Regions from separate parts of the Microbispora sp. KK1-11 genome, predicted to be linked through region 2. Evidence: predicted binding sites of a transcription regulator. Region 2 holds the regulator's gene; the other holds the start of a gene.
The links. The regulator HrcA, encoded in region 2, represses chaperone genes, less so after heat shock. The targets are predictions, from matches to a motif close to TTGGCACTCTCNNNNNGAGAGTGCCAA.
Positions count from the first base shown of each region.

Region 1: FLW16_RS39525 (FmdB family zinc ribbon protein) is a predicted target of HrcA. The motif match lies at 16,084-16,110, and genes of this name have one in related genera.

Region 1 covers NZ_VIRJ01000045.1:26,331-47,738, reverse strand. Annotated here, with positions in the region: gene FLW16_RS39615 (dolichyl-phosphate-mannose--protein mannosyltransferase) at 1-858, shown strand, start outside; gene FLW16_RS39610 (hypothetical protein) at 975-2,291, shown strand; gene FLW16_RS39605 (VOC family protein) at 2,314-2,724, opposite strand; gene FLW16_RS39600 (YafY family protein) at 2,804-3,760, shown strand; gene FLW16_RS39595 (amidohydrolase family protein) at 3,772-4,704, shown strand; gene FLW16_RS39590 (VOC family protein) at 4,680-5,054, opposite strand; gene FLW16_RS39585 (TetR/AcrR family transcriptional regulator) at 5,051-5,671, opposite strand; gene FLW16_RS39580 (cell wall metabolism sensor histidine kinase WalK) at 5,741-7,183, opposite strand; gene FLW16_RS39575 (Clp protease N-terminal domain-containing protein) at 7,602-8,447, opposite strand; tRNA gene FLW16_RS39570 (tRNA-Ala) at 8,837-8,913, opposite strand; gene FLW16_RS39565 (hypothetical protein) at 8,964-9,677, opposite strand; gene FLW16_RS39560 (GNAT family N-acetyltransferase) at 10,057-10,698, opposite strand; gene FLW16_RS39555 (molybdenum cofactor biosynthesis protein B) at 10,766-11,242, opposite strand; gene moaC (cyclic pyranopterin monophosphate synthase MoaC) at 11,247-11,723, opposite strand; gene glp (gephyrin-like molybdotransferase Glp) at 11,720-12,922, opposite strand; gene galU (UTP--glucose-1-phosphate uridylyltransferase GalU) at 12,927-13,832, opposite strand; gene FLW16_RS39535 (5-formyltetrahydrofolate cyclo-ligase) at 13,866-14,432, shown strand; gene FLW16_RS39530 (potassium/proton antiporter) at 14,466-15,965, shown strand; gene FLW16_RS39525 (FmdB family zinc ribbon protein) at 16,126-16,464, shown strand; gene FLW16_RS39520 (S-methyl-5'-thioadenosine phosphorylase) at 16,527-17,333, shown strand; gene FLW16_RS39515 (SAF domain-containing protein) at 17,346-18,116, shown strand; gene FLW16_RS39510 (MarR family winged helix-turn-helix transcriptional regulator) at 18,146-18,598, opposite strand; gene FLW16_RS39505 (DUF1801 domain-containing protein) at 18,721-19,071, shown strand; gene FLW16_RS39500 (M15 family metallopeptidase) at 19,107-20,231, opposite strand; gene FLW16_RS39495 (hypothetical protein) at 20,361-20,936, opposite strand; tRNA gene FLW16_RS39490 (tRNA-Arg) at 21,097-21,169, shown strand.
Region 2 covers NZ_VIRJ01000003.1:324,392-332,586, forward strand. Annotated here, with positions in the region: gene hemW (radical SAM family heme chaperone HemW) at 1-987, shown strand, start outside; gene FLW16_RS07030 (DUF3097 domain-containing protein) at 984-1,790, opposite strand; gene FLW16_RS07035 (hypothetical protein) at 1,809-2,465, opposite strand; gene hrcA (heat-inducible transcriptional repressor HrcA) at 2,622-3,635, shown strand; gene dnaJ (molecular chaperone DnaJ) at 3,636-4,772, shown strand; gene FLW16_RS07050 (16S rRNA (uracil(1498)-N(3))-methyltransferase) at 4,782-5,516, shown strand; gene FLW16_RS07055 (hypothetical protein) at 5,604-6,272, opposite strand; gene FLW16_RS07060 (SigE family RNA polymerase sigma factor) at 6,269-6,748, opposite strand; gene FLW16_RS07065 (histidine triad nucleotide-binding protein) at 6,993-7,337, shown strand; gene FLW16_RS07070 (PhoH family protein) at 7,392-8,195, shown strand, end outside.

The DNA of each region.
Region 1 (21,408 bases), on a different contig from region 2:
GCCATGGCCACCAAGTGGACCGGCGGCTTCTACATCGCCGCTTTCGCGATCATGACGCTGCTGTGGGACGCGGGCGCCCGGCGGGCCGTCGGGACGCCCCGGCCGTACGGCGTGGTCGTCCGCCGCGACCTGCCGCTCGCCGCGGCGTGGATGGCGGCCGTCCCGATCGTCACCTACATCGTGTCGTTCACAGGGTGGTTCGTCACCGACAAGGGATATGGCCGCAACTGGGACCAGGCCACCTCGAGCGGCCCGGTCTACTTCGTCATCGACTCGCTCCGCTCGTGGTTCGACTACCAGAAGCAGGTGCTCACCTTCCACACCGGCCTGGAGTCGAGCCACCCGTACCAGTCCGAGCCGTGGCAGTGGCCGATGCTGCTGCGCCCGGTCGCCTTCTTCTACGAGTCGCCGAAGAACTGCGGCGCCGCCTCCTGCTCCTGGGCGGTCCTCGGCACCGGGACACCGGTCATCTGGTACGCCGGTCTGCTCGCGCTGATCGGCATGATCGCCTGGTATGTCGCGACCCGCGACTGGCGGGCGGGCGGGGTGCTGCTCGGCTACGCCGCCGGATGGCTGCCGTGGTTCTACTTCGCCATCGCGGACAACCGCACGATGTTCATGTTCTACGCGATGCCGATGGTGCCGTTCATGATCCTGTCACTCGTGCTGGCCGCCGGGCTGATCATCGGCAGGATGAATCCGGCCAGGCCCAACCGGCGCGTGGCCGGCACGGCCGTGGTCGGCGCGTTCGTGCTCCTGGCTCTGGTCAACTTCTGGTGGCTCTATCCCGTGATCGCCGCCGAGTCCATCCCGTACGACTCCTGGCACGCGAGGATGCTGTTCGACTCGTGGATCTGACACCCCCGTATCGTTGGGCGCGTACGTCGCGCCCTAGGGTGCACCCAGAGGGGGGGTGGTCGCGAGTGATGCCGGGTCGTCGTCAACGATGGGGTCGATACGGCAGACTGCGGGTCATGCCCGCACCTGACGTCGCCGCGCTCCTCGCCCAACTGGAGCGCTCCGAGCCGGACATCGCCGAGTCCGCCCGCGTCGCGGTCGAGTGGCTCGCCGGCGGCGAGGCGCTGGAGACCATCAGCCAGTTCGATGTGTGCGAGTTCCTCTGGTACACGCTGCCGATCAAGGTGCCGGGCGACCAGGCGACCATCGCCAGGGCCCTCGGCCGGCTGCTCAGGCTCGCGGGCATGGAGCGTTACGCCGCCCTGTGCGACTCTGCGGCCACCGCCCGGATCCTGCTGACGTACGCCAGGGAGGGCGAGGAGGCCGGGGCCGCGGCCTACCACCGTGAGCTCGAGGCCACCGGGGTGCTGCCCCCGGACGTCGCCGAGCTGTCGTGGAGCTCGATCATGGGCCCGGAGGAGCTCGGGGCGCACGTCGCGTGCGCGGCCGCCCTGGAGCTGGCCATCGTGACCGGCGACCCGGTGGACCGTGAGGAGCTGACCCGCCGCTGGCTCACCGCGCCCCGCGCCGAGCTGGGCGGCGACTGCTGGCTGCACCGGGTCCACGGCGAGCGGCTGAACCGCTGGGTGCTCGGACGCGGCACCGCCCGCCGCGAGCTCGCCCAGCCCTTCGAGGTGCGGCTGCACGCCCCCATCGCGGCTCCGGACGAGCCGCACCTGGAACCGTTGCGCTGGCTGCTCGGCCTGGCCCGCACCGGGGTCCGCCTGACCGAGCGGCTCAACGTCGGGCGTGCCGTGGCCGCCGAGGCGGCCGACCGGTTCGGCTGGGGCAATCGCACCAGGTCGGGGGCCGTGCGCGGCGAGGCCGACGTGCCCGCTCTCACCGAGCTGCGGCAGATCGCCGTACACAATCTCGGGGCGCTGCGGCGCAGCGGCCGGAGGCTGGTGCTCACCACCACGGGCAGGAACCTGCTGGACGACCGCGCCGCGATGTGGGAGGCGGCCACGCCCACGCTGCTCGTCCCCGCCCCCGGCGAGCACGACTTCGAGGTCTCCATCCGCGAGTCGGCGCTCATGATCCTGGTGGACCGCGACGTGGTGCGGGACGGCGACCTGCGCGACCGGGTCGCCGAGGTGGTCAACGGTGAGGGCTGGCGCGCCACGGACGGCGGCCGGGTCGGCGGCGCCGACCTCACCGGCCCGCTCGCCCGGCTCAGGCACCGCCTCGACGCCCTCGGGCTGGAGTCCGCGGCCCACAAGCCGGAGGCGGCGGGCGCCGTGGAGTGGCGGCTCACGGACGCCGGGCGGCGCGCCGCGCTCGCCGCGCTGCGCGCCCAGGCCCTGCGCCCCCGCCAGTACGCCGGCCTCGGCTGAACCCCGCAGGCCCCCCCGGAGTTCATCCCCGGCCTTCGAGCATCTCCAGGTAGTGGGCGTTGTACATGATCCCCAGGATGTTGCCGAAGGGGTCGACGACCGAGGCGGTCACGAACCCCGGGCCGCGCTCCGTCGGCGCCTCGTGCTGCTTCGCGCCCATCGACAGCAGCCTGACCAGGCTCGCCGTCACGTCGTCGACGTGCCAGTAGACGACGGCCCCGCCCGGCCCGCCCGCGTCGTGCGGCGCGTAGCGGCGGTCGATCAGCCCCAGTTCGTGCTGGTGATCACCGAGGCGGAACTCGGCGTAGGCGAGACGCCCGTCCGGTCCCCGGCGCTCGAAGTACGCTTCCGCACCGAGCAACTCCGCGTACCACCTCTTCGCCTGCTCGACGTCGTCCGCCCAGAAACTCACGGTCGTCATTCCGCGCAGCATTCGTGCTCCCTTCGTTGGAAACGAACGCTAGAAGGCCTTGAGGAACGTACGGTTCCGCAATGCGCGGGAGACTGTGGCCATGCTGGAAACCTCCGTACGGCTGCTGCGGTTGCTGGCGCTGCTCCAGGCGCGGCCCGGCTGGTCCGGGGCCGAGCTGGCGGACCGGCTCGCGGTGACCACCAGGACTGTGCGCAACGACGTCGAGCGGCTGCGCATCATGGGCTACGAGATCCACTCGACCACCGGCACGGCCGGCGGTTATCGGCTGGGCGCGGGGTCCGCCCTGCCCCCGCTGCTGCTGGACGACGAGGAGGTCGTCGCGGTGGTCGTCAGCCTGCAGGCCGCCGCGGGCAGCACCGTGACCGGCATCGAGGAGACCTCGCTGCGCGCGCTCACCAAGCTCCAGCGCATGCTGCCGTCCCGGCTGCGTCACCGGATCGAGGCCGTTCGCGCCGCCACGGTCGCGGTGCCTGGCCACGGCCCCACCGTGGATCCCGAGACGCTGACGTCGATCGCCGCGGCCGTCCGCGACCGCGAGACCCTGCGCTTCGACTATCTCGACCACCGGGGCGACGAGGGGCGCCGCACGGCCGAGCCGCACCGGCTCGTGTTCACCGGGCGGCGCTGGTATCTGCTGGCCTGGGACGTCGACCGGCGCGACTGGCGGACCTTCCGCGCCGACCGCGTGCGGCTCCGCGCCCCGAACGGCCCCCGCTTCACCCCGCGCGAACCACCCGAGGGCGACGCCGCCGCCCACGTCGTACGCGGGGCGGGCTCGGCCGCCTGGAGACACCCGGCCGTCGTACGGCTGCACGCGCCCGTCGAGGTGATGGGCGCGAGGCTCACCGCCGCGGCCGGCCTGCTGCGCGCCGACGGCGCGGACGTCTGCGTGCTGGAGACCGGCGGCGACTCGCTCCACAACCTGACGTCCTTCCTCACCTCGCTCGACGTGCCCTTCACCGTGCTCGACCCGCCCGAACTGCGCGCCCACCTGCGTGCGCTGGCCGAGCGCTACCGGGCAGCGGGAGGCGGGTAGCGTCTGAGGTCATGCCGGACGAGACACTTGCCGCGGACGACGACATTCGACACGTGAACGCGTTCTGGCGGAGGCTGGGCCTGCCCGGTCTGATCGACGTCCACACCCATTTCATGCCGGAACGCGTCCTGACCAAGGTGTGGGCGTACTTCGACTCCGCCGGGCCGCTCGTCGGCCGGACCTGGCCGATCACCTACCGGCTGCCGGAGGACGACCGCGTCGAACGGCTCAGGGCCTTCGGCGTGCGGGCGTTCACCTCCATGCTCTACCCCCACAAGCCCGGCATGGCGGAGTGGCTGAACGACTGGGCGGCCGGCTTCGCCGCCCGGGTGCCCGGCTGCCTGCACACGGCGACGTTCTTTCCCGAGCCCGGCGCGGCGCGGTACGTCGCGCGGGCGGTCGAGGCGGGCGCCCGGGTGTTCAAGGCCCACCTCCAGGTCGGCGGGTACGACCCGAACGACCCGCTGCTCGACGAGGTCTGGGGGCTGCTGGAGGACCACGGCATCCCGGTGGTGACGCACTGCGGATCAGGCCCGGCCCCCGGCCCGCACACCGGGCCGGAGCCGATCGCGGCCCTGCTCGCCCGGCATCCCCGGCTGCCGCTCGTGATCGCCCACATGGGCACCCCCGAGTACGCCGAGTTCCTCGCCCTGGCCCTGCGTCATCCGGCGGTCTGCCTGGACACGACGATGGCCTTCACCGGCTTCACCGAGGAGACCGCGCCCTTCCCCCGGGAGGCCGTCCCGCTGCTGCTGGACCTTCAGGACCGTGTCCTGCTCGGCACCGACTTCCCCAACATCCCCTACCCGTACGCGGAGGCGCTGTCGGCCCTGGCCGGCCTGGACCTCGGGGACGGGTGGCTGCGCGCCGTCTGTCACGACAACGCCGCGAGGATCTTCGGTCTGCGGGAGGCGGACCGTCACGCGGGAGACATGACCTCGTAGAGGTTGCGCGCCGCGTCGACGAAGAACAGCCCGCGCGGGCACAGCGGATGATCGATGCGGCCGTTGTCGGGATGGGCCGGATCGCTGCCGTAGGGCACCCCGGCCTCCCGCAGGCGGGCCAGGATCCCGTCGAACGTGGCCGGATCCACGTCGAACGCCAGATGCACGCCGACGGGGTTCTCCACGGTCATGAAGTCGAGAGTCAGCGTCTCGTTCACCCGTACGGGCGCGAAGTGGCCGTTCCGGCCGGCGGGCGGCAACTCCGCCAGGCCCATGATCGAGGCGAAGAACCGGGCCCCCTCGCGGTTGTCGACGGCGGGGACGATGGTGTGGTTCAGCGTGACGGTCATTCCGCGCTCTCCGGATTCTTGAGGGTGCCGTGCAGGAGGACGTCGACGAGCTCCTCCGATGACGGGTCCTGGGAGCGGGTGAAGAGCATCCCCAGCAGGACCGAGGCGATCTTCTCGGGCTCCAGGCGCAGCACCGCCCTGTCGGGTTCGATCAGCTCGACGATCGCCTCATGGGTCGCCTTCATCGAGGCCTCCCTGCCCCCCGGGGCATGCCCGTCGCCGGGGGCACGCCGGTCACCGGAGCTTCGCCCGCGGCGGTGACCGGTGGCGTGCAGGGCTCCGATCACGGTCCCCATGCGTCCCAGGTGGGCGCGCAGCGCCTCGGCCGCCTGCGTCAGCCGTTCGGCGAGCGGTTCGTCGAGGGAGATCGAGGCCAGCTCGCGCAGCACGTGATCGTGGTTCATCGCCTCGGCCATGCACGCGTCGAGCAGTTCGTCCTTGTCGCCGAAGGCCCGGAAGACGGTGCCCTCACCGATGCCGGCGGCCCGGGCGATCTGACCTGTGGTGACTGCCGCGCCGTGCTCGGCGACCAGCGGAAGCGCCGCGGCGACGATCATCGCCCTGCGCTGCTCGGGGCTCATCGCCGGCGCCCGCCGGCGGGAAGTGGAGTCTGTCATGCGGACAACAATATGGAGTGAGCACTCACTCCGTCAATGTGTTTCCGCGACACCTCCGGCCAGGCGGGTTCAGGAAGACAGGGTGTCGTCGGCCGGTGCCGTCGTCACCTCGGCAGGAACGGACGGCAGGCACAGGACGAAGCGCGCGCCGACGGGGCTGTCCTCGATCGTCAGGCTGCCTCCGTGGGTCTGCGCGATCTGCCTGGCGATGGGCAGCCCCAGCCCCGCGCCTCCGGCGTCCCTGCTGCGGGCCGAGTCCAACCGGGTGAACCGGTCGAACACCATCTCGCGCTTGTCCCGTTCGATGCCCGGCCCGTCGTCGACGACTTCCAGCACCGCCGCACCCTGCGGAAAGCGCCGATCGCCGCAGTCACCGCCGGGCTCGTGCCGTACGGACACGGTGACCGTCGAGGAGGCGTGCCGTTCGGCGTTGTCGAGGAGGTTGGTCAGCAGGCGGGCCAGACCCACCCTGTCGCCGAGCACGAGCGCCCCGGGCTGGAGAGCGGATTCGACTCGCTTGGCCGGATGACGGCGGTTGCGCAGCTCGGCGGCCACGACCTCGGCCAGATCGAGCCGGTGTTGCTCGCCGCGCATGCCGTGGTCGAGTCGTTCGAGGGTGAGCAGGTCGTGCACGATCGCCTGCAGCCGCTCAAGGCTGGGCAGGAGGACCGAACCCAGCTCGGGCACGCTGGTCTCCTCCGGCGCGAGAAGCCCGTCCTCCACCTCCGCGCGCATGGCGGCTATCGGAGTGCGCAGGTCGTGGGAGGCGTTGGAGACGAACTCACGCTGTTGCCGCAGCGCGCTCTGCACCTGCCGCAGCGCGGTGTCCAACCGGCTGAGCGTGTGGTTCACGCTCTCGGCCATCCCCTGGATCTCGTCGTCCGTGGCCGGCACCGGCACACGGCGACCCGGGCAGTCCCCGTTGATCTCGTCGAGCTCCGCCCGGATGGCGTTCACCGGCTTGAGCGACGCCCGTACGTTCCGGTAGCCGAGGTAGGTGATGGCCGCGGCCAGCGCCGCCGCGCCCACTCCCACCAGCCCGGCCAAGCGGGGGTCGACCCACGGGGGCACCGTAGGGGAAGCGCTGTAGACCATCCACCTCTCGCCCGCGCGGTGCGCCCACTGCGCCACGACGATGTCGCAGTCGGCAGGCGGGAAGACGCCGCCGCACACGACGCAGGTCGCGCTGTTCCTGCTGTCCTTCGGGGTGAAGCGCGCCATCCTGGGCATGCCCCGCACATCGGGGGTCGAAGCGACCACACGGCCGGACGGGTCGACCACCTGAAGCTGGCGGAACTCGCGCCCGGCAAGGGGATAGGCCAGCTGTCCCCGCTCCATCTGGACGGCCACGCGGCCGCCCGCCGCCGCGACCTCCCTGGTGACGGTGTCGCTGGCGTAGTGGTGCACGGCCGTCATGAGGAGCAGGGCCAGCAGCGCGCACAGCAGGGTGGCCACCACCCCGGTGAACAGGGTGATGCGGCTGGTGATGGAGAAGCGGCCCTGCAGGTTCATCCTGTCCTCTCCGGCCAGTGGACCACATGGGGCGGAAAGGGCCGGGAAAGAGGCGACCTCGCAATCTCGACAGGGCGTCAAGGCCCTGCCCGCATCTCCTGTGGAACGCCAAGGGTTCTTCCACGTCTCCTCCACGTGACTCCACGGGAGACAGCCGCCAACCGCGGGCCCTGCCCTCCTCGGCGTCCATCGGGTCGCAAAAGGACCTGTAACGGCCGGCATCCGGCCACCACGTCGAGAGAAACCAGGCTTCCCACTCACCTTCAGGGGCCTTTGCACAGCGGTAGCCGTACCGGCGGGCGGCGGAACGTCCCCGAGCGATGGCCTCCTTCGCCACTTACGTTCAGTGACGAAGCAGTGCGTGTCGACGCCCGAAACGCTGCAGATCCGGACGCGGTTCGGGGCGGTGGGAAGTGGTCTACTCAGTGCGGTTGCGCACGATCTCCTCGACGATCCGCCGCAGTGCTTCGCGGGCGGCGTCGAGCGTGACGCCTGCTGTGGCGAGCGCCTGGCTTGCTTCACTGTTCGGGTCGTTCAGAATGCCGAGGAGCAGGTGCTCGGTTCCGATGTAGTTGTGCCCCAGCCCGACGGCCTCGCTCAGTGCCTTGCCCAGGGCAGTGCGGGTCGCCGGTTCGACCGGGATGACGACCGGTGCGCCGTCGCCGGTCTGCCGTAGTCCGGAACGGATCGTGTCTGGATCGGCACCGAGGCGGGTGATCATTTGTACGGCGAGTGCGTGGGGGTCTCCGAGCACGCCGAGGAGCAGGTCTGTCGGCCGTACCGCGGGATGGTCCAGCCGCCGGGCGTGCTCGACGGCGTCGGTTACCGCGGTGCGCGCCCGCGGTACGAGGCCCTTGAAAGCGCCGCCGTGCAGAACGTCGTCCATGGTCAGTGCGGACTGGCGTGGCGTGTACCGCTGCTGGGCGGCTTGCCGGCTCATGCCCAGGTGTGCCCCGATGTCTGACCAGGAGTGGCCGGCGGCGCGCGCCTGTTCGATGAAGTAGCCGACAAGTCGGTCACCGAGGCGGTCCAGTTCGGCGCTGAGTTCTTCCGCTTTGGTGATCTTGGTGAGCGGGTCGGTCTCGTTGCGGTCGACCCGTTCGATGAGTGTGTACAGCTCGATGAGATCGCTCATGTCAACATCGTGCTTGACGTTTTCATCACCGTCAATGCTGAGGTTGACACCTCTTGCGATGTCAGGGTCCGGCTTGACGCCTGAAGCGGCCTCGGCAAGCCGGTGCTTCGGCGGAATGCCTGATGACACCGTCGCTGGGGTCCCGGGAGGAGACCGCGCGGGCGCTGTCCAGCACTAGCGAACCCGGTAGACGCCGAGTTCGTCCGTTGCCAGGTCCCAAAAGGGGATCGACATCACGGAGCCGGCCGACTTCTTCGACACGCAGCAGGCAGCAGTCATCGTCGCTGCCCCACCCGTTGGCGAACAGGAGAAACTGTCGGTAACTCGGCGGCAGGTCCACACCCAGCCGCTCTTGGCTGGAGCTGCTCGGCTTCCTCAGGGCTGAGCATGCGGGCTTTCGCCGACTCAAGGCGGTAGCCGTACCGAGCGGCCTCGGCGGCGAACGGTCCGGGACGTAGCGGCACGGGCCTGAGCAGCGAAAAGGCCCGTCAGGTGGATCACCTGACGGGCCTTCGTCGTGGTGGAGCTATGGGGATTTGAACCCCAGACCCCTTCGATGCGAACGAAGTGCGCTACCGGACTGCGCTATAGCCCCAACGACCTCGACTAGATTAGCAAACTCTGCGGGGTGCTCGCGCCACCGAATCAGTCTCCGGCCGCGCGGCGGCCGTCGGCGTACTGGTCGAAGACCTGGACGCGCTTGCGCGCCTCGAACTTGATGATCTCCGCCTCGCGGGCCGCCGCGGCCAGGGCGCGGCGGCGTTCCCGCTGGCGGCGCAGGTGCTCGGCCCGCGCCCGGGCGGCCTTCTCCCGCTGCTCCCTGTCCGCGCGTACGGCCACGCGCAGCACGCCGAGGTAGCCGACGAGGAGCAGACCGGAAGGCGCGACGGCCCACCAGGGCATCACGCGGACGGCCGCGGTGACCACGGAGGCCAGCACGAGCAGGATGCTCCACAGGAGCCGCCGCCGGCGCCGGGCGAGGATCCGGGCGCGGCGGTGGGCGGCGACACGGCGGGCCCGCGCGTGCCGCTCCGCCGCGATCTGGTCCGGGGTGACGGCCTCGGCGCCCGGCGCCGCAGAGGAAGACGCGGCGGAGTCGGCGGACACGGCCGGCGGGGTGACGACCGTGTCGGCGTCGCCGCCGTCCGCGTCACCGGTGCCGTCGGAGTCGCCGGAGGCGTCGTCCGAAGCCCCGGCCTCCGAGGAGTCGTCGGCGGCGAGCGCCTCGGACAGCGTGGCCGCCTCCGCCTGCTCCTCGAACAGCTCGTCGTCGGTGTGCCGGTCCCGGCGCAGCCACATGGGCAGCAGAACACTGAGCCACATGACGACGATGGCGAGGTAGAGCAGGGCGCTACCCATGCGCCCACCCCCACGCCTTCCGGCGAAGGGCATGGTGAACACGTCCGTGGCCCTGTGTCGGCGGAGAGGTGTTCACGTCACGCACCGTAGGACTGTGTGTCACTGAATGACGAGCATTCAGTCCGGTGTGTCGCGAGATCGTCAAAGGTCTTCATGTAATTCGATCCCGTGCGAGCGCGTGGTTCCCACACGCCACGCCCGTCGCTCGTCGCGAGGATCTGCTATCGGTGGGCCAGCGGCGGCCGGGGTGCGATGGACGGAGTCCGCTTCCTCATGTGGCTGCCTCCCGTGACGCGGTCTCGGTTACCCGCCACGGAGCATCACAGCACCCGCTAGTGATCGGTTTGCCCTTCGATTGCAGCCGGCCGGGCGCCGTCTCCTACCCGGGGCTGGACTCGCTGCGGCGGGCGGCCGAGTTCATGGTGCGGCGCCACTGGACGAGCAGTCCGCGCGGCACGTCCTCGACGGTCAGCGCGTAGCAGATGTGGTCGCGCCAGGCGCCGTCGATGTGCAGTTGGCGACGGCGGATGCCCTCCTCGCGGAACCCGAGCTTCTCCACGACCCTGCGGCTGGCGTGGTTCTCCGGCCGGATGTTGGCCTCAAGACGGTGTAAACCGGTCGTGAAGAAGCAGTGGTCCACCGCCATGGCGAGCGCGGTCGGGATGATGCCCCGCCCGGCGAGCGCGCCGTCGACCCAGTAGCCCACCTGCGCGGAGCGGGCCGACCCCCACACGATCGCCCCCACGGTGAGCTGCCCGGCGAAGCGTCCCTCGTACGTGACGACCCAGGGCATGGCCATCCCCTGCCGGGCCTCGCGGCGCAGCGTGCCGACCATCGAGACGTACGGCCCGAGACCGGTGCGGAACAGCGGGGTCTCGGGGTTGCTCGGCTCCCAGGGACGGAGCCATTCGGCGTTGCGCAGGCGGGTGTCGCGCCAGTCCCGCACGTCACGCAGGCGCAGCGGCCGCAGCCCGACGGGCCCCTCGGCCATGGACGCCGGCCAGCCGCGAAGTCGATCCATTCGTCAATCATCCACCGGAACACGGTCAACGCGCCACGCGGGACGCGCGCCCGTCTCGGCGGGCCCCTCAGCGGGCATGGTCGCCGCCGTGGATCTGGTCGACCACGTGGCCCAGGATCGGGGTCAGCACGGCCATGCCGTCCCGTACGCCGCCGGAGGACCCGGGCAGGTTGACCACCAGCGTCCTGCCGGCCTGCCCGGCGAGCCCCCGGGAAAGGATCGACGTCGGCACCTTCTCCCGGTTGACCTGGCGTATGGCCTCGGCGATGCCGGGGATCTCCCGGTCCAGCACCCGGCTGGTCATCTCCGGAGTGAGGTCGAGCGGCGTCACCCCGGTGCCGCCGGTGGTGACGATCACGTCGTAGCCCTCGGCGACGCCCTCGCGCAGCGCGGCCTCGACGGCGTCCCCGTCGGGGACCACGCGGGGCCCGTCCACCTGGTCGCAGCCCGCCTCCTTGAGGAGGGAGGCCAGCAGCGGGCCGGAGCGGTCCTCGTAGACGCCCGCGGACGCCCTGTTGGACACCGTCACCACCAGCGCGCGCACGCCCTCACTCCTGTCCTGACCGGGTCCAGTGGCCCGTCTTGCCACCCGTCTTCTCCTCGACCCGGACATCGGTGATCACCGCCGCCGGGTCCACCGCCTTGACCATGTCCACCAGCGCGAGCGCCGCGACGGTGACGGCCGTGAGCGCCTCCATCTCGACGCCGGTCCTGTCGGCCGTACGGACCCGGGCCGTGATCTCCACCCCCTCGTCCACGACGGCCAGGTCGACCTTCACGCCGGTCAGGGCGATCGGGTGGCACAGCGGCACGAGGTCGGGGGTGCGCTTGGCGCCCATGATCCCGGCGATCCGCGCCACGCCGAGCGCGTCGCCCTTGGGCACGTCTCCCGCGCGGAGCACGGCCACCGCCTCCGGCGACAGCAGCACCCGGCCCGTCGCGACGGAGGTGCGCGCGCTGACGTCCTTCTCGGAGACGTCCACCATCCGTGCGGCGCCCGACTCGTCCACGTGAGTCAGCTTCATAGCGGTATCACCTCCACCTCGGCGCCCTCGGGCAGCGAGGTCACGTCCTCCGGCACCACGATCAGCGCGTTCGCCCCGGCCAGCGCCGCGAGCTGGTGCGAGCCCTGCCGGGTCACCGGCGCCACGGTCTCCCCCGTCTCCCCGGTGTCTCTGCTCAGCACGGCCCGCAGGTATGACCGCTTCCCCTCGGGAGACCGCAGCGGGGCGGTCACGGTGGCCCGTACGGTCGGGGGCGGACCGGCGGGGAGACCCTGCATCGCCCGCAGGGCGGGCTTGACGAAGAGCACGAACGACACGAACGACGAGACCGGGTTGCCCGGCAGCGTGAAGATCGGCACGCGGTCGGGCCCCACGACGCCGAAGCCCTGCGGCATGCCCGGCTGCATGGCGACCTTCTCGAAGGTCACCGTGCCCAGCGGGGACAGAGCCTCCTTGACCGGCTCGTACGCCCCCATCGAGACGCCGCCACTGGTGATCACGGCGTCGGCCCGCAGGAGCTGGGCGTCGAGCGTGTCCATGAACTCCTTGGGGTCGTCGGTCACCGAACCGGCCCGGAACCCCTCCGCTCCGGCCTCGCGTACGGCCGCGGCGAGCATGAAGCTGTTGGACTCCCAGATGCGGCCCGCGCCCAGCGGGGTGCCGGGCTCGGCGAGCTCGGCACCCGTGGACAGCACGACCACCCTCGGCCTGGGCCGCACCAGCACCCGGCGCCGGCCGACCCCGGCGAGGATGCCGATCTGGGCGGGCCCGATCCTGGCGCCCTCGCGGAGCACCACGTCGCCCGCCCGCACGTCCTCGCCCGCCCGCCGGATCGCGTTGCCGGGCGGCGCCGGCCTGTCGATCCGTACGCGGGCGGTGCCGCCGTCGGTCCACTCCACCGGAACGACGGCGTCGGCGCCGGCGGGCATCGGCGCCCCGGTCATGATCCGGGTGACCAGGCCGGGGCCGAGGGCGTTCAGCCCGCCGTCCCCCGCCGCCACGTCCCCGATCACGGGCAGCGTGACGGGCACGGCGGCCACGTCCTCGGCCCGTACGGCGTAGCCGTCCATCGCCGAGTTGTCGAACGGCGGGAGCGGGACGGGCGAGGCGACGTCCTCGGCCAGCACGGCGCCGAGGGCGGCCTCTATCTCGACCTCGAGCGGTGCGAGCGGGCGCACCGCCGCGAGGATGTCGGCGAGATGGCGGTCGACGGGTTTCATCGGCTCACTGTCCGGACTTGTCCAGGAACTCCCGCAACCAGGGCAGGAACTCGGGGGCGAGGTCGTCCCTGTTCGCGGCGAACTGCACCACGGTCTGCAGATATTCCAGCTTGTTGCCGGTGTCGTAGCGACGGCCGCGGAACAGCACGCCGTGCACAGGACCGCCCTCCTCCGGGCCCGTCGAGGCCAGGGTACGCAGGGCGTCGGTGAGCTGGATCTCGCCGCCGCGTCCGGGCGGGGTGCGCTCCAGCACCTCGAACACGGCGGGGTCGATCACATACCGGCCGATGATGGCCCAGTTCGAGGGCGCCTCGTCGGCCGGGGGCTTCTCCACGAGGTCGGTGACGCGGACGACGTCGTCCTCGTCGGTCGGCTCGATGGCGGCGGCGCCGTACAGGGAGACGTGCTCGCGCGGCACCTCCATCAGCGCGACGACGCTGCCGCCGTAGGTCGCGCGCACCTCGATCATGCGCTTGAGCAGCGGGTCGCGGGGGTCGATGATGTCGTCGCCGAGCAGGCAGGCGAACGGCTCGTGGCCGACGTGCTGCTTGGCGCACAGGACGGCGTGGCCGAGGCCCTTCGGCTCACCCTGCCGCACGTAGTGCATGGTGGCGAGGTCGACAGGCTCCTTCACCTGGTTGAGCCGCTCCTCGTCGCCCTTGGCGCGAAGAGCGTCCTCCAACTCGTACGCTACGTCGAAGTGGTCCTCGATCGAGCGCTTGTTGCGGCCGGTCACCATGAGGACGTCGAGCAGCCCGGCGGAGACGGCCTCCTCCACCACGTACTGGATGGCCGGCTTGTCGACGATGGGCAGCATCTCCTTGGGGGTCGCCTTCGTCGCGGGAAGGAAGCGGGTGCCGAGACCCGCGGCGGGCACGACGGCTTTGGTCACGGGATCGAAGTCAGCCATGAGTAGACACTAACGGAGCAGTCTTTGGACAAGATGAACCTGCGTCGGCGTATCCTGCGCGGCCGGTCGGAACTCGATCCCAGGACGCTGCGCGAGTCGTCGGCGGCGATCAGGGAGTTACTCCTCGACCAGCCGTGGGTGCAGATGGCGGGGCTGGTGGCCTGCTACTGGTCGACCGGCGCCGAGCCGTCCACACAGGGGCTGATCCTGGCCCTGTGGAAGCACGGCGCCACGGTGATGCTGCCGGTGCAGCGCGCGGACGGCGACCTCGACTGGGCGGTGTACGACGGCCCCGACTCGCTGGCCCCCGGCCCGAACGGGATCATGGAACCGGTGGACGTCCGGCGCGGCGTCGACGCGATCCGCACCGCCGCCCTGGTCATCGCGCCGGCCCTGGCCGTGGACCGGGTCACCGGCGTACGGCTCGGCCGCGGCGGCGGCTTCTACGACCGGGCGCTCGCCCGCGTCGGGCCGAACGTGCCAACGGTGGCGCTCCTGCACGAGGGCGAGCTGCTCGAAGGGGTTCCCGCGGAGCCCCACGACCAGCGTGTACGCTTCGCCGCCCTCCCGAGCGGAATCACCCGATTGGTACAGATATGACAACATTGGCCTAAGAGACGGCGAAGGGAGCGGGTGGGTCTGAACGTCTGGCTGCTCCTGTCCGCCGTCGTCGTCATCGCGGCCATCGCGTCCGTACGGATCGCGCACCGCACCGGCCTTCCCACGCTGCTCATTTACCTCGGCCTCGGCCTGCTGCTCGGCGAGGGCGGCATCGTCGGCATCAACTTCGACAACGCCCAGACGGCCCAGCAGCTCGGCATGGTCGCCCTCGCCGTGATCCTCGCCGAGGGCGGTCTCACCACCAACTGGACCCACGTACGCGACGCCGTGCCGACCGCGCTCGTGCTCGCCACGGTCGGGATCGCGGTCAGCGTCGTCGTGCTCGCGGCGACCGTCGCCGCCCTCCTCGGCATGGAGTGGCGGATGGCGTTGCTGCTCGGCGCGTTCCTGGCGTCGACCGACGCGGCGGCCGTGTTCTCCGTGCTGAGACGGCTGCCGCTGCCGCCCCGGCTCGCCGGGATCCTCGAGGCCGAGTCGGGCTTCAACGACGCTCCGACCGTCATCCTCGTGATGATGCTGAGCGCGGGCTCGTCGCTGACCCTCTCGCACGTCCTGCTGGACACCGCCGTCGAACTGGTCATCGGCGCGGCCGTCGGCCTCGCCGTGGGCCCCGCGGGGGTGTACGCGCTGCGCCGGGTCGCGCTGCCCGCCTCCGGCCTCTACCCGATCGCGGTCCTGGCGCTGGCGCTCGTCACCTACAGCGGGGCCACGCTGCTGCACGGCAGCGGGTTCCTCGCGGTGTACCTGACGACGCTGATCCTGGGCAACGCCCGTCTCCCCCACCGCGCCGCCACGCGCGGCTTCGCCGAGGGCGCCGCCTGGCTCGCCCAGATCGGGCTGTTCGTGATGCTCGGCATGCTGGCCGATCCGCGCGAACTGCCCGTCGTTTTCGTCCCGGCCCTGGTGTCGGGCCTGCTGCTCGTCCTGCTCGCCCGCCCGGCGTCGGTGCTGGTGTCCGCGGTGGTGGTTCGGCTCCTACGGCTCGGCTCTCTGTCGTGGCGCGAGCAGGTGTTCCTGTCGTGGGCAGGGCTGCGCGGCGCGGTGCCCGTCGTGCTGGCCACGATCCCCTGGGCCGCCGGTCTGCCCGGGGCGAAGAGCCTGTTCAACGACGTGTTCATCATCGTCATCGTGTTCACGTTCGTGCAGGGGCCCACCCTGCCGTACCTCGCGCGACTGCTCGGCCTGGCGGCGGAGGGCGAGGCCCGCGACCTCGACGTCGAGGCCGCGCCGCTGGAGGAGCTGAACGCCGACCTGCTGCAGGTCCGCATCCCGCGCGGCTCGCTCATGCACGGCGTGGAGATCTTCGAGCTCCGGCTGCCCGCGAACGCCATGGTCACGCTCGTCGTGCGGAAGGGGCAGTCGTTCGTGCCCACGCAGACGACCCGGCTACTGGCGGGCGACCAGCTTCTCGTGGTCACCACGGCCGCCCAGCGGGAGACGGTCGAACGCCGCCTGCGCGCCGTCAGCCGCCGCGGCAAGCTCGCCGGCTGGTACGGCGAACGCGGCGGCTGACCGCCGTCGCCCGAGGTTGTCCGGCGGTTTCGCGGGCGGATCGCTGGGTGAGCGAATGGGACGACGCGGGGCAATAAACCGGGCTGGAGTGGCGTTTGGGCTTGTTGACTGCTTACCATTAGCAATCGACCCGGTCGAGTGCCAGTCTCAGGAGGAGCGAGTGCCTACCTACCAGTACGCCTGTACCGCTTGCGGTGAGCAGCTGGAGGCCGTCCAGAAGTTCTCTGACGACCCGCTCACGGAGTGCCCGGCCTGCCAGGGCAAGCTGCGCAAGGTCTTCTCCGCCGTTGGCATCGTGTTCAAGGGCTCGGGCTTCTACCGGACCGACAGCCGTTCGTCGAGCTCGTCGACGACCACGTCCACCACGACGACGTCGTCCTCGAAGTCGTCCGGCGACTCGGGCAAGAAGGAGCCCGCGACCTCCACGAGCTCGTCGAGCACCTCCTCGTCGAGCACGTCGTCGAGCACGTCGTCGTCCGGCTCCACCGCCGCCGCCTGAGGTTATCCACAGGGGCCGGCGGGACGCGGCGGGTGTGCGGCGCCGTTCGCTAGTGTCGGCCCATGGTCAATCGCGCAGACATCGGGGTCATCGGCGGTTCGGGGTTCTACTCCCTGCTGGAGGACGCCGAAGAGATCGACGTGACGACGCCGTACGGCCCGCCGAGTGACTCGATCACCGTGGGCCGCATCGGCGAGCGGACCGTCGCGTTCGTCCCACGGCACGGCCGCGGCCACACCTTTCCTCCCCACCGCATCCCCTATCGGGCGAACATGTGGGCCCTGCGGTCCCTCGGCGTCCGCCAGGTGCTCGCGCCCAGCGCGGTCGGGTCCCTGCGCCCGGAGATCGGGCCGGGCGCCCTCGTGATCCCCGACCAGCTCGTGGACCGCACACAGAGCCGTGAGCAGACCTACTACGACACGGGCGGGGCCGTTCACGTGTCGTTCTCCGACCCCTACTGCCCCTCCGGCCGGGCGGCCGCCGTGGCCACGGCGCGCGAGACGGGCTGGGACACGGTCGACGGTGGCACTCTGGTCGTGGTCGAGGGGCCCCGCTTCTCCACCCGGGCCGAGTCGAAGTGGTTCGCGGGGGCGGGCTGGTCGATCATCGGCATGACCGGGCACCCCGAGGCCGTGCTCGCCCGCGAGCTCGCCCTCTGCTACACGACGCTCGCCCTCGTGACCGACCACGACGCCGGCGTGGAGGCCGGTGAGGGGGTCACCCACGAAGAGGTCCTGGCCTTCTTCGCCGCCAACGTGGAGCGGATGCGCACTCTGGTCGCACAGGTCGTCGAGGCCCTTCCCGAGGAGCGCCCCTGCCCCTGCGGCAACGCCCTCGACGGGATCAAGCTGCCGATCGAGCTCCCCTGACACGAGATGGCCATGCGTGATCTGCGGCGGCTGACGGCACGCCGTCGCCGTCCGATCGCCGCCGTCCTCGCCGGTCTGGCGGTGGCCTGCGTGCTGCTGGCCGTCCGTACCCCTGACGGGGTGGAGGTCCTCGCCGCCGCCCGCGACCTCACCGGCGGGCGGCTGACCGCCTCCGACGTGGTGGTCGTACGGCTTCCGCCCGACACGGTGCCCGCCGGGGCGTACGCGCCCGGCGCCCCGGTCTCGGGTCGCGTGCTCGCCGGTCCGTTGCGCCGAGGCGAACTCCTCACCGACGCACGGCTGCTCGGCCCGGGCCTGTTCCGCCAGACCCTGACCGGGCAAGCGTCCGAGGGGGGACGCGCCGGCGGGCAGCCGTCCGGCTGGCACGAGCCGAGTGGGGCGGGCTCCGACGGGCAGGCGCCCGACGGTTCGGCCGGCGCCGGTCCGGCGGCAGGGACTTCGACCGCGCAAGCGGGGGCTTCGTCCGCGCAAGCGGGGGCTTCGTCCGCGGAGCCGGGGATGGTCGCGACGCCGGTCAGGATCGCCGACCCCGACGCCGCCCGCCTGCTGTCGCCGGGAGACGTGATCGACATCCTGGCGGCCTTCGAGGACGGCCCTTTCCAGGCCCGGACCATCGCCCAGGAGGTGCGGGTGATCGCCCGGCCCCCCGGCCGTACGGACGGCGGCGCGCTGCTCGTGCTGGCCACAACCCCCGGGCAGGCGGCCCAGCTCGCCCAGGCGCAGGCACAGGGCAGGCTCTCGGTGACCATTCACCCTCACTGATCGGCCTGGTCCGGCGGCGAGAGCGCCGATCAGGCGATGATCGCCCCGGCCTGCCGCCAGGCCCGCTGGTCACGCGTGACCTGCTGGAGCATCTCCTTGAACCCGGCGTAGCGCTCGGCGCCGAGGGTTCGTTCGTGCCGCTCCTCGATGGCGGCGAGGATGGCGCGCGCCTTGGCGATCTCGTCGATGCCGTGCTCGGTGGGGACGATGAGCTTGGCCCGGCGGTCGGCGGGATCGGGTTCACGGGTGACGTAGCCGAGCCTGACGAGCTCGTCGAGGATCGTGCCGATGATCTGCTTGTGCTGGCCCGACCGGGCCGCGAGGTCCGTCGCGCGCACACCCTTGGGATCGAGGAACGCCAGAACCGTTCCGTGCCGCGGACTCACATCGGGGTGCCCCTGCTCGGCGAGGGTCTCGAACAGCTCCTCCTGGAGAGCACGCATCAACTGACCGGCCAGCACACCGAGGTCGGGAACCGTCACGATCCACCGCCTTCCCGCAATTTAGTCACGATCATTGACTGTCAATAATCTTGATTATAGTGTGGCGCTCAGAACACGCACAGCCCGCCCCCAGGAGAACGGACAGCGAGGGGATCACGACCATGACCAGCAGCGAGATCGACATCTACGTCGAGACGAAGCTCGACCCGAAGTACCGCGAGATCGTGGCGGCTCTGCGCGCCCTTGTGGCCGAAGAGGCCCCCCAGGCCGTCGAATGTCTCACGTACGGCTCGCCCGCCTGGCGCGGCAAGAAGATCCTCGCCGTCATCAGCCAGAGCAAGACCCATCTCACCTTCGCCTTCGAGCGGGGCGCGGAGATGTCCGACCCCCACGGCCTCCTGGAGGGAGTCGGCAAGAAGACCCGCCACGTCAAGATCAAGGCACTGGACGGGATGAACGAGGCCGCGCTGCGCGACTACATCGGTCAGGCCGTCCACCTCGACGCCGACTGACGCGACCCGTTCCCCTCATTCGAGGGGCGCACCCGTCAGAGCTGCGCGCCGAGCTTGGGGTCGTACTCCCAGTGCCAGGGCTCGAAGGGGCTGTGATACGACCAGTCGGGGTGGATCCAGCCATACCGCTTGCTGTTGGCCTCCAGCCAGTTGAACTGCACAGACCGGAAGTTCTGCACTCCGCCGCACAGGTCGACGGCGAGCCCCAGACCGTGGTTGCTCTTGCCCGGAGTGGCCGCGAAACCGGGCCGCCGGTAGTAGATGGACTGCTGCTCACCCAGGTTGCGATAGCTGTCGGAGATGCACATCGAGGCGCCGAAGCGCTTCTTGTAGGCGATGTTGAGATCGGCGAAGGCGATCGCCGCGTCCGCCCGCAGTTCCTCTCCGGCCTGCGGCAAGGGGCACAGGATGTTCTTGGGCAACAGGCCGTTCGGGTACTCCTCCGCCTGGCCGATCCTGGTCGGGTCGCAGCCGCCCGCCCTTCCATTGCCGAGCTTCACGCCGAGCTTGATCAGCGCCTTGGTCAGCGACCGGACCAGCGTGGTGGAGCGTTTGCGCAGCGCGGCGACCTGCGCGCTCAGCTGCGCCTCCTGCAGGAGGTTGGCCGCTCGGAGCTCCTGCGCCTCCTGCGCGAGCTTCTGCTGCCGTTCCAGCAGCTTCATCGCGTCGCCGAGCACGTTGTTCCGCCCGGCGACAAGGTGATCGAGGTCGGCGATCCTCCGGAGCGTCTCCGTGCCGTTTCCCGCCCTGAAGAAGGGGCTGAGCCCGTCGATCGAGGGATCCTGGTAGATGGACGAGGCGAGGTCGGACAGCGGCTTGCGTAGTTTGTTGAGCTCCGCCGTGGCCTGCTGCAGGCTCTGCAGCTTGGTCGCCAGCTCCTTCTCGACAGCGCCGAACTTCTTCTGGCGCGCCACCAGCGCCCTGTTCGCGTCCTCGATGGACTTGTACGCCTTCTGGGCCTCTCGCCGCAGCTCGGTCAGCGTGGTGGGCTCCTTGTCGAGCACACCGGCCCGGGCGCTTTCCCCGGCGGCCTCCGTGCGAGCGTTCGCTGTCGTGGTGTCGGCCAGGGCCGCCGCGGCCATGCCGTACTGCGCGGAGACGGTCAGCGAAGTCATCGCCGTGACGACCGCGATCAGCCTGGCTGATCGAGGAGATGACACGATCGACTCCCCCGTTTGCGAACTCGTGACCTGGGTCAGGGACGCACGTTACTACAGCGCCCTGTGTGCCCGGGCCCCGGTTCGCGTAAGCGCTATCGACCGATCACGTCGCGTTTGCGCGTTTCCAGCTCATCGCCCGCCTTCGGGGTGGCCCTCACGTTCCCGGCAGAGCTCCCACAGCCACGTGTCCCGCCACTCCGGCGCGCACGTGAAGGTCGTCTCCTCGCGAGGTTCCGGCTTCTCCACCGGCCGGCTCGCCTTCGGCGCGACCTCGTGGACGACCTCATGGACGGGTTGAGCGATCGGCAGGATCCGTACGAGTCCCCCATAAAGGCGGGCGGGACCGGACGGCTCGGGCACCGGAGTCGGGTTCAGCAGGGGCTTGCGCACCGTCCCCGCCATCGGAACCACGTCGATCCTCCGGGCCTCCCGGCCATCCGCGAGATTCGCCAGCATGGTCGGCCGCGTACCGGGCGCCCCGGCGGGAGCCCGATCGCCCGCACTCTCGCCGGGTGCTCCGGCACCTTTCTCGTCCGCGGCCCCCGCCGGTGTCGCACTGCGTGAGAAGTCGCTCCGCACCCGCTCCCCGTAGCCGGCGAAGTGGGCCATGAGCATGCCCGAGGCAAGGATCGCCGGCACGAGCAGCGCCGCGACGAGCACCGCCGATCGCAGCCCGCGCGCGGATCCACGTCGCGTTACGGTCACGGCCAGCGACGGTAACCACTCTCCCCCGGTCGGCGTACGACCACTTGCCACGCCTTTACCGCAGGTCAGCCTGCTGATGACCAGCGACCTCGAAACGACACCCCCGGGGGAGGCGCGAGCGGGCCCAACCTTTCGCTAGGCTTACTGGTGCACATCGTGCGCCTCCGTAGCTCAGGGGATAGAGCACCGCTCTCCTAAAGCGGGTGCCGCAGGTTCGAATCCTGCCGGGGGCACTCTTTGATCAGCCAAAACGGCCCCCCACCTGGGGTTTCTCCTCATCCACTCGATGATCTGATGCAGCCGAGTGCCGCTGTAGGCAGGAGCAGGTCAGCGGTCGCGGAATATTCGCGGAATGATTCTGGGGCGTGGCGCTGCTGCTGTCGGACACTGGTATGCACTGCCGGCACGCCGACCAGGTCACCTCCTCGGCCCTGATGGCTGCTGGTTCTGGCTGGGCGCGATCTCCCACCTG
Region 2 (8,195 bases):
GTGCTGGGGGACGCCGCGCCGCCCGTGGAGACCGTCTTCTTCGGCGGCGGCACGCCGACCCTGCTGCCCGCCGCCGACCTCGTACGGATCCTCGACGCCATCGGCGAGGAGTTCGGCCTGCGGCCGGACGCCGAGGTGACGACCGAGGCCAACCCCGAGTCCGTGGACCCGGCCTACCTGAAGGAGCTGCGGGCGGGCGGGTTCACCCGCGTGAGCTTCGGCATGCAGAGCGCGGGCGAGCACGTCCTCGCCGTGCTGGACCGGCGGCACACCCCCGGCCGGCCCGCGGAGGCCGTACGGGAGGCCCGCGCGGCCGGGTTCGAGCACGTCAACCTCGACCTGATCTACGGCACGCCGGGGGAGAGCGACGACGACTGGCGGGCCTCCCTGGAGGCCGCGCTGGCCGCCGGGCCCGACCACGTCTCGGCGTACTCCCTGATCGTCGAGGACGGCACCCGGCTCGCCGCCCGGATCCGTCGCGGCGAGCTGCCGATGCCGGACGACGACGTGGCGGCCGACCGCTACCTGATCGCCGAGGAGCTGCTGACGGCCGCGGGCCTGAGCTGGTACGAGATCTCCAACTGGGCGGCGGGAGACGAGGCCCGCTGCCGCCACAACCTGCTGTACTGGACCGGCGGCGACTGGTGGGGGGCCGGACCGGGGGCGCACAGCCACGTCGGCGGCACCCGCTGGTGGAACGTCAAGCACCCCGCGGCCTACGCCGCCCGCCTGGCGGCCGGGACCTCGCCCGCGCACGCCCGTGAGGTGCTGTCGGCGGAGGACAGGGCCGTCGAGCGGGTCATGCTGGAGCTGCGCCTCGCCTCGGGCTTCCCGCTCGCCGACCTCGCCCCCCAGGCGCGTACGGCGTGCGCGCGGGCGCTGGCGGACGGGCTGCTGGAGGTGGAGGCGTTCAAGGCGGGCCTGGCCGTGCTCACGCTGCGCGGCAGGCTGCTCGCCGACGCCCTGGTGCTGGACCTGACCGCCTAAGCCGGAGCCGTCACGAAGTCGATCAGTTCTTCCACGCGGCCGAGCAGCTCGGGCTCCAGGTCGGCGAAGGTCGTGACCCGGCCCAGGATGTGCCGCCACGCCTCCTGGGGGTCCATCCGCCAGCCGAGGGCCGCGATCACGCCCTCCTTCCAGGGCACGCCGCGCGGCACGTCCGGCCAGGCGGGGATGCCGAGCGCCCGGGGCTTGACCGCCTGCCAGATGTCCACGAACGGATGCCCGACGACGAGCACGTCGTCGCCGGACACCCGGGCGGCGATCCGGCTCTCCTTCGAGCCGGGCACCAGGTGGTCCACGAGCACGCCGAGCCGCCTGCCCGGCTCGGGGCCGAACTCCTCGACGATGGCCGGGAGGTCGTCCACGCCCTCCAGGTATTCGACGACGACCCCCTCAACCCGCAGGTCGTGTCCCCAGATCTTCTCCACGAGCGAGGCGTCGTGGACGCCCTCGACGTAGATGCGGCTCTCCCTGGCGACCTGCGCGCGCAGGCCCTCGACCGCGATCGACCCCGAGGCGCTCCGCAGCGGCCCCTTCGGGCCGCCCTGGGGGCGCACCAGCGTCACCGGTTCGCCGTCGAGGAGGAATCCGGCGGGCGTCAGCGGGAACACCCGCCGCCGGCCGAACCGGTCCTCCAGCGTCACGGCCTCCTTGTCGCAGGCCACCACGGCGCCGCAGAAGCGGCCCTCGGCGTCCTCGACCACGAGATCGGGCTCGGCCGGGATCTCGGGGATCTGCCCCCGCCGTGGCCGCCGCCAGTCTCCGGAAAGCACGTCCCGCCCGTACATGCGGGGAACGCTAGCAAATCACGCCAGGCGACGGCGGGCCGCGGAGCGGCGCGCGAGCACGACGACGGTCACGATCAGCGCGGCCAGGAAGCCGACGGTGGGCAGCGCCAGCAGCGCGACGGCGCCCCCCACCAGCATGCCGGCCGCGCCGGTGAGCTGCTTGCCGACGCCGAACCGCACCCCGTCGCCCTCGCAGGCGAGCGGGTAGGTGCCCGCCTCGGGGACGCCGGCCTCGAACAGCAGCTCCCAGGTCGTGCCGTTCAGCGTGACGGTCTGGGAGACGGCCGGCCGGGTCAGCCGCACCCGCGGGTCGGCGCCGTCCCCGAGCTGACAGCGGACGTCGGTGGGCTGGTCGACGGCCGCGTAGATCGCCGGCTTGTCCGCGGGATCGAGGGCGACGTTCACCGACTGCCCGCCGGAGAAGATCGTGGTGGGTGCGGCGTCGCCGAGCGTGGAGAACAGGCCGCCGGCGAACCCGCCGACGCCCGCCACCAGCAGGACGACGAAGAGCGCCCAGGCAAGGAAGATCCACAGCAGCCGGGGCCGGATCGGCCGGGGGCCGGCGTACGGCGGGGGAAAGGGGTGCGGCATCCGCAGGGTAACGTCGGCCGGGGGCATGGGGCGGGGCACCCGCATGGTCACGTCGGCCGGCGAGGAGTTCTGGTTCTCGTGCATGGGTGAAGAGTCGACCATGCGGCTTGTGGTCGATTTGCAGCTCGCTTGTCCTGGTGCCCGCCGCGTTATCGCACCACGTGGGGTGGTAGCCGTACACTTGGCACTCGGGAACACAGAGTGCCAGAGTCGGTGTTTCCAGGCACAGGGAGGTGACGATTGCTCGACGACCGCAAGCTCGCCGTCCTGCGCGCCATCGTCGAGGACTACGTGTCCACCAACGAGCCGGTGGGATCCAAAGCCCTGGTGGACAGGCACAACCTCGGCGTCTCCCCGGCGACGATCCGCAACGACATGGCGGCGCTGGAGGAGCAGGGATACATCACCCAGCCGCACACCAGTGCCGGCAGGGTGCCGACCGACAAGGGATATCGCCTGTTCGTCGATCGGCTGTCGCAGATCAAGCCGCTGTCCGGCGCGGAGCGCAGGGCCATCGAGACCTTTCTCGCCGGGGCGGTGGACCTCGACGAGATCGTCATGCGTACGGTGCGGCTGCTCGCGCAGCTCACCCGGCAGGTGGCGGTGGTCCAGTACCCCTCGCTCACCAGGTCGTCGGTCCGTCACGTGGAGATCGTCCCGGTCGCGGAGCGCCGCGTCATGCTGGTGCTGATCACGAACACCGGGCGGGTCGAGCAGCGTGTGGTCGAGCTGCCGGAGGCCATCGCCGACGACCGGATCGCGAACCTGCGCGCCGTGCTCAACGCCTGCCTGGACGGCTGCGGCCTGTCCCAGGTGCCGGAGACCGTGGCCGACGTTCCCGAACGCCTGCCCCCGGAGGACAGGCCGGTGGCGGCCACGATCCTGTCCGTGCTGCTCGAGACGCTCGTCGAGCGGCACGAGGAGAAGATCGTTTTTGGTGGGACGGCCAACCTCGCCGCCGCCGACCTCAGCATCGGCCTGCGGGACGTGCTGGAGGCGCTGGAGGAGCAGGTCGTCCTCATCCGCCTGCTGGGAGAGACCGGCGGGCTGTCCGAACTGACCGTTCGCATCGGATCCGAGAACCCCTACAGCGGGCTGCGCGGCACCTCTATCGTGGCCGCGGGATACGGTTCGGGCGACAGAGAACTGGCCCGGCTCGGAGTGCTGGGCCCGACACGAATGGACTATCCGGTGACGATGGGTGCGGTGCGCGCGGTGGCGCGTTACGTCGGCCAGATCCTGGCGGGGTCATAAGTGTCCAACGACTACTACGCGACCCTTGGCGTACGGCGCGACGCCAGCCAGGAAGAGATCAAGAAGGCATACCGCCGTCTCGCCCGTGAGCTGCACCCGGACGTCAACCCGGATCCGGAGACCCAGGAGCGGTTCAAGGAGATCAACCAGGCGTACGAGGTGCTGTCCGACGCGGGCAAGCGCCGCATGTACGACATGGGCGCCGACCCGTTCGGCGGCGCCGCGGCCGGGGCCGGGGCCGGCGGCTTCGGCGCGGGCTTCCCGTTCAGCGACATCATGGACGCCTTCTTCGGCTCGGCGGGCGCCGCGCGGGGGCCCCGCTCCCGCGCCCGCCGGGGCCGCAACGCCACCATCAGGGTGGAGCTCGACCTGTCGGAGGCGGCCTTCGGCACGACCCGCGAGATCGTGGTCGACACGGCCGTGGTCTGCGAGGTCTGCCAGGGCTCCGGGGCGGCGTCCGGCACCCACCCCGACACCTGCGACATGTGCCACGGGCGCGGCGAGGTCTCGCAGGTGACCCGTTCGTTCCTCGGCCAGGTCATGACCTCCCGTCCCTGCCCCCAGTGCGGCGGGTACGGCAGCGTCATCCGGCACCCCTGCATGGAGTGCTCGGGCGAGGGACGGGTCAGGACTCGGCGCACGATCAAGGTCAGGATCCCGGCCGGCGTCGAGGACGGCACGCACATCCAGCTCGCCGGCGAGGGCGAGGTCGGCCCCGGCGGCGGGCCTCCCGGCGACCTGTTCCTGGAGATCGTCGAGCGGCCGCACCAGATCTTCGAGCGGCGCGGCGACGACCTGCACTGCACGGTCCACATCCCGATGACCGCCGCCGCGCTCGGCACCTCGATCACGATCGAGACCCTCGACGGACCCGAGGAGATCGACGTGCGGCCCGGCACCCAGGCCGGCCAGGTCATCCCCCTGTACGGCAAGGGCGTCCAGCGGCTCAACGAGACCGGCAGGGGCGACCTGCTGATCCACGTGAACGTCGAGACGCCGACCAAGCTCGACCCGCAGCAGGAGGAACTGCTGCGCGAGCTGTCGAAACTGCGCGGGGAGGAGCGGCCGCCGGGCAAGTTCTCCCCGGGTCAGCAGGGCTTCTTCTCCCGCCTGCGGGACGCCTTCAACGGCCGCTGAGCTGATCGCATGAGTGTTCCCGTGTTCCTGTCGGACGCGGCCGGCCAGGCGGCGGACACGATCGTCCTCGACGGGCCGGAGGGGCGGCACGCCGCCGCCGTACGCCGCCTGCGGCCGGGGGAGCGGATCGACCTGACCGACGGCGCGGGACGGGTGGCCGAGTGCACGGTCACGGCGGCCGGCAAGGACTCGCTGACCGCCGAGGTGCTGCGCCGGTTCGAGGTCCCGCCGCCCCGGCCGCGGCTGGTGGTCGTCCAGGGCCTGCCCAAGGGCGACCGGGGCGAGCTCGCGGTCGAGATGATGACCGAGGCGGGGGTCGACGTGATCGTCCCCTGGGCCGCCTCCCGTTGCGTGACCCAGTGGAAGGGCGACCGGGCCGCCAAGGCCCTCGCCCGCTGGCGCGGCACGGCCCGCGAGGCGGCCAAGCAGGCCAGGCGCTTCCACCTGCCCGAGGTGACCGAGCTGGCCACGACCGCGGCCGTCGGCTCGCTCGTCTCGGCGGCGGCGCTCGCGGTCGTCCTGCACGAGGAGGCCGCCGAGCCGCTGAGCCGCCTGCCCCTGCCGGAGGAGCCGGGCGACATCGTGATGATCGTCGGCCCGGAGGGCGGCGTCACCGACGAGGAGATCGCCACATTGCGCGCCGCGGGAGCCACACCGGCCCTGCTGGGGCCGACGGTGCTGCGCACCTCGACGGCGGGTGTGGCCGCGGCGGCCGTCCTGCTGTCCCGCTGCGGCCGCTGGTGAGAGCCGGGTCGCGTCCCCAGCCGAGGAAGCTGACCCCGGGGAACGGGCGCCCCTGCGCGCGGTTGGCGGGGTACGGGCCGGGCCGGGTCAGGGAGCGGGCGTCTCGGCCGTCGGGCTGGGCGTGGCCGTCTCCGTGGGCGCCGTGGTCGTCGGGGTGACCGCGGGCGCGGACGTCGCGGGCGGAGCCGTCGAAGGACGGCGCGAGGCCGAGGGCGTCACCGCGGGCGGCTGCGTCACCGACGTCGGCGAGCACGTCGGCGGCAGGGCCGCGTCGGGCTCGACCACCCCGGGCTGGGGGGTGGGCGTGACGCAGGGATCGGACGGCGACGGCGACGGCCTGGTGGTCGCGCCCACCTTGTGGGTCGGGGACGGGGCGGGCCGTCCGCGGGACGGGCTCGGGGTGACGGGCACGATCACGACCGGTCGTGAGGGCGCCAGGTTGGGCGGCCGGGTCACCGACGAGGTGTCCGTCTGGTCCTCGCGCTCGTCGCCGGCGTTCGAGATGCCCGTGGTCTGCGCCACCTGGTCGCGCAGGCCGGGGACGACCATCACGACCGTGCCCGCGACGAGCACGGCCCCCGCGGCGGCCGCTCCGATGCGCCACCACAGCATGTTCCGCAGACCACGCAGACCGCGCTGGTCGATCCGTCCGCGGATGATTTCGAGTCCTTCGGGAGACGGCACGACCGAGTCCGCCTCCGCGCGCAGGGCACGGCGGAGCAACTCGCCGTACTCGTCGTCGGGCGGGAAGGTCATGAGAACTGCTCCAGTGCCATGCGTAGTGCGGCCATGCCGCGGGCCGTGTGACTCTTCACCGCGCCCTTGCTGATCCCCATCGCGTGTGCGATCTCGGCCTCCGACAGGTCGCCGTAGTATCGCAGCACCAGCGCCTCGCGCTGGCGGGTGGGTAAGCCGCGGAGCGCCTCGATGACGGCAGAACGCTCGAGTTCACCGATAGCGCCGTTCTCCGCGCTCGGCGCGTCCGGCAGCCCCTTGGGCGCGTACTTCTCGACGACCGCGCGGTGCCGCAGCACGGAACGCGATCGGTTCACGACCGATTGGCGAAGGTAGGCCAGTGCCTTGTCGGTGTCTCTCAGCCTGCGCCAGGCGCCATGAAGGGCGACGAACGCGTCCTGAACGACCTCTTCCGCGCTGGCCACGTCACGCACCAGCAGCACGGCGAGACGCACCAGTGACCGATAGTGAGCGCTGTAGAGCGCCGTCACGGCCATGTCGGCATCCCACCCGACGGGCACCGTCCCCAACGACCTGTCGGCCACGAGGGTCTCGGTGGTCACATCAATAGGACGCTCGTCATCCCCGGGGGGTTTACGTTCTTCCGAATCATTAGGGGGCATGGCCCAGCGGTGTCCTCGCCCGACACTAGGGGGGTTTTCTGGTGCAGTCTCGCACACTCACACTAGCCGGGGGGATCATTGCAGTCATCAACTACCGCCAACGGCTAGGCTTTCGCGCGTGAGCGACTGCCTCTTCTGCAAGATCGTGGCCAAGGAGGTCCCGGCGGACATCGTCCTGGAGGCCGGGCGGACGCTGGCCTTCCGCGACATCAATCCGCAGGCCCCCACCCACGTTCTCGTCGTGCCCAAGGCCCACCACGAGAACGCCGCCGTGCTGGCGGCGGCCGACGACGGCCTCGCCGACGACCTGCTCAAGGCCTGCCACGCGGTGGCCGTGCAGGAGGGTGTGGCCGAGACCGGTTACCGGATCGTGTTCAACACCGGAGCGGGGGCCGGGCAGACGGTTCTCCACGTCCACGCGCACGTCCTCGGCGGCCGAGGCCTCACCTGGCCCCCCGGCTGAGCGACTAAAGTGGGGAGGGAACTAGGGAGGCGATCAGGGCCGCAAGGGCCGCCCATGTCCGAGTCACAGCACATCCACAAGACCCAGGCCAAGGTAGTCATCCCCGAGGGGCAGCCGATGGTCAGCCTCCTCGGGTCGGGTGACGAGCTGCTGCGGGTCATCGAAGGCGCCTTCAGCGCCGACATACACGTGCGGGGCAACGAGATCACGATCACCGGCAGTCCCGAGGAGAGCGGCGTCGTCGTCCGCCTCTTCGAGGAGCTGGTGGAGCTGGTCGGCTCGGGTGCCGAGCTGTCCCCAGACGCGGTCGAGCGCAGCATCCACATGCTGCGGCAGGCCACCGACCGTCCGGCCGAGGTCCTGTCCCTGGACATCCTGTCCACCCGGGGACGCACCATCCGCCCGAAGACGGTCAACCAGAAGCGGTACGTCGACGCGATCGACAGGCACACCATCGTCTTCGGCATCGGCCCCGCCGGCACCGGCAAGACGTACCTGGCGATGGCGAAGGCCGTGAAGGCCCTGCAGAACAAGCGGGTCAACCGGATCATCCTCACCCGCCCCGCCGTCGAGGCGGGGGAGCGGCTCGGCTTCCTGCCCGGCACGCTCTACGAGAAGATCGACCCGTACCTGCGGCCGCTGTACGACGCGCTGCACGACATGCTCGACCCCGAATCGATCCCCCGCCTGATGTCGGCCGGGACGATCGAGGTCGCGCCGCTCGCCTACATGCGCGGCCGGACGCTCAACGACGCCTTCATCATCCTGGACGAGGCGCAGAACACCTCGCCCGAGCAGATGAAGATGTTCCTGACCAGGCTCGGGTTCAACTCGAAGATCGTGGTCACCGGCGACGTG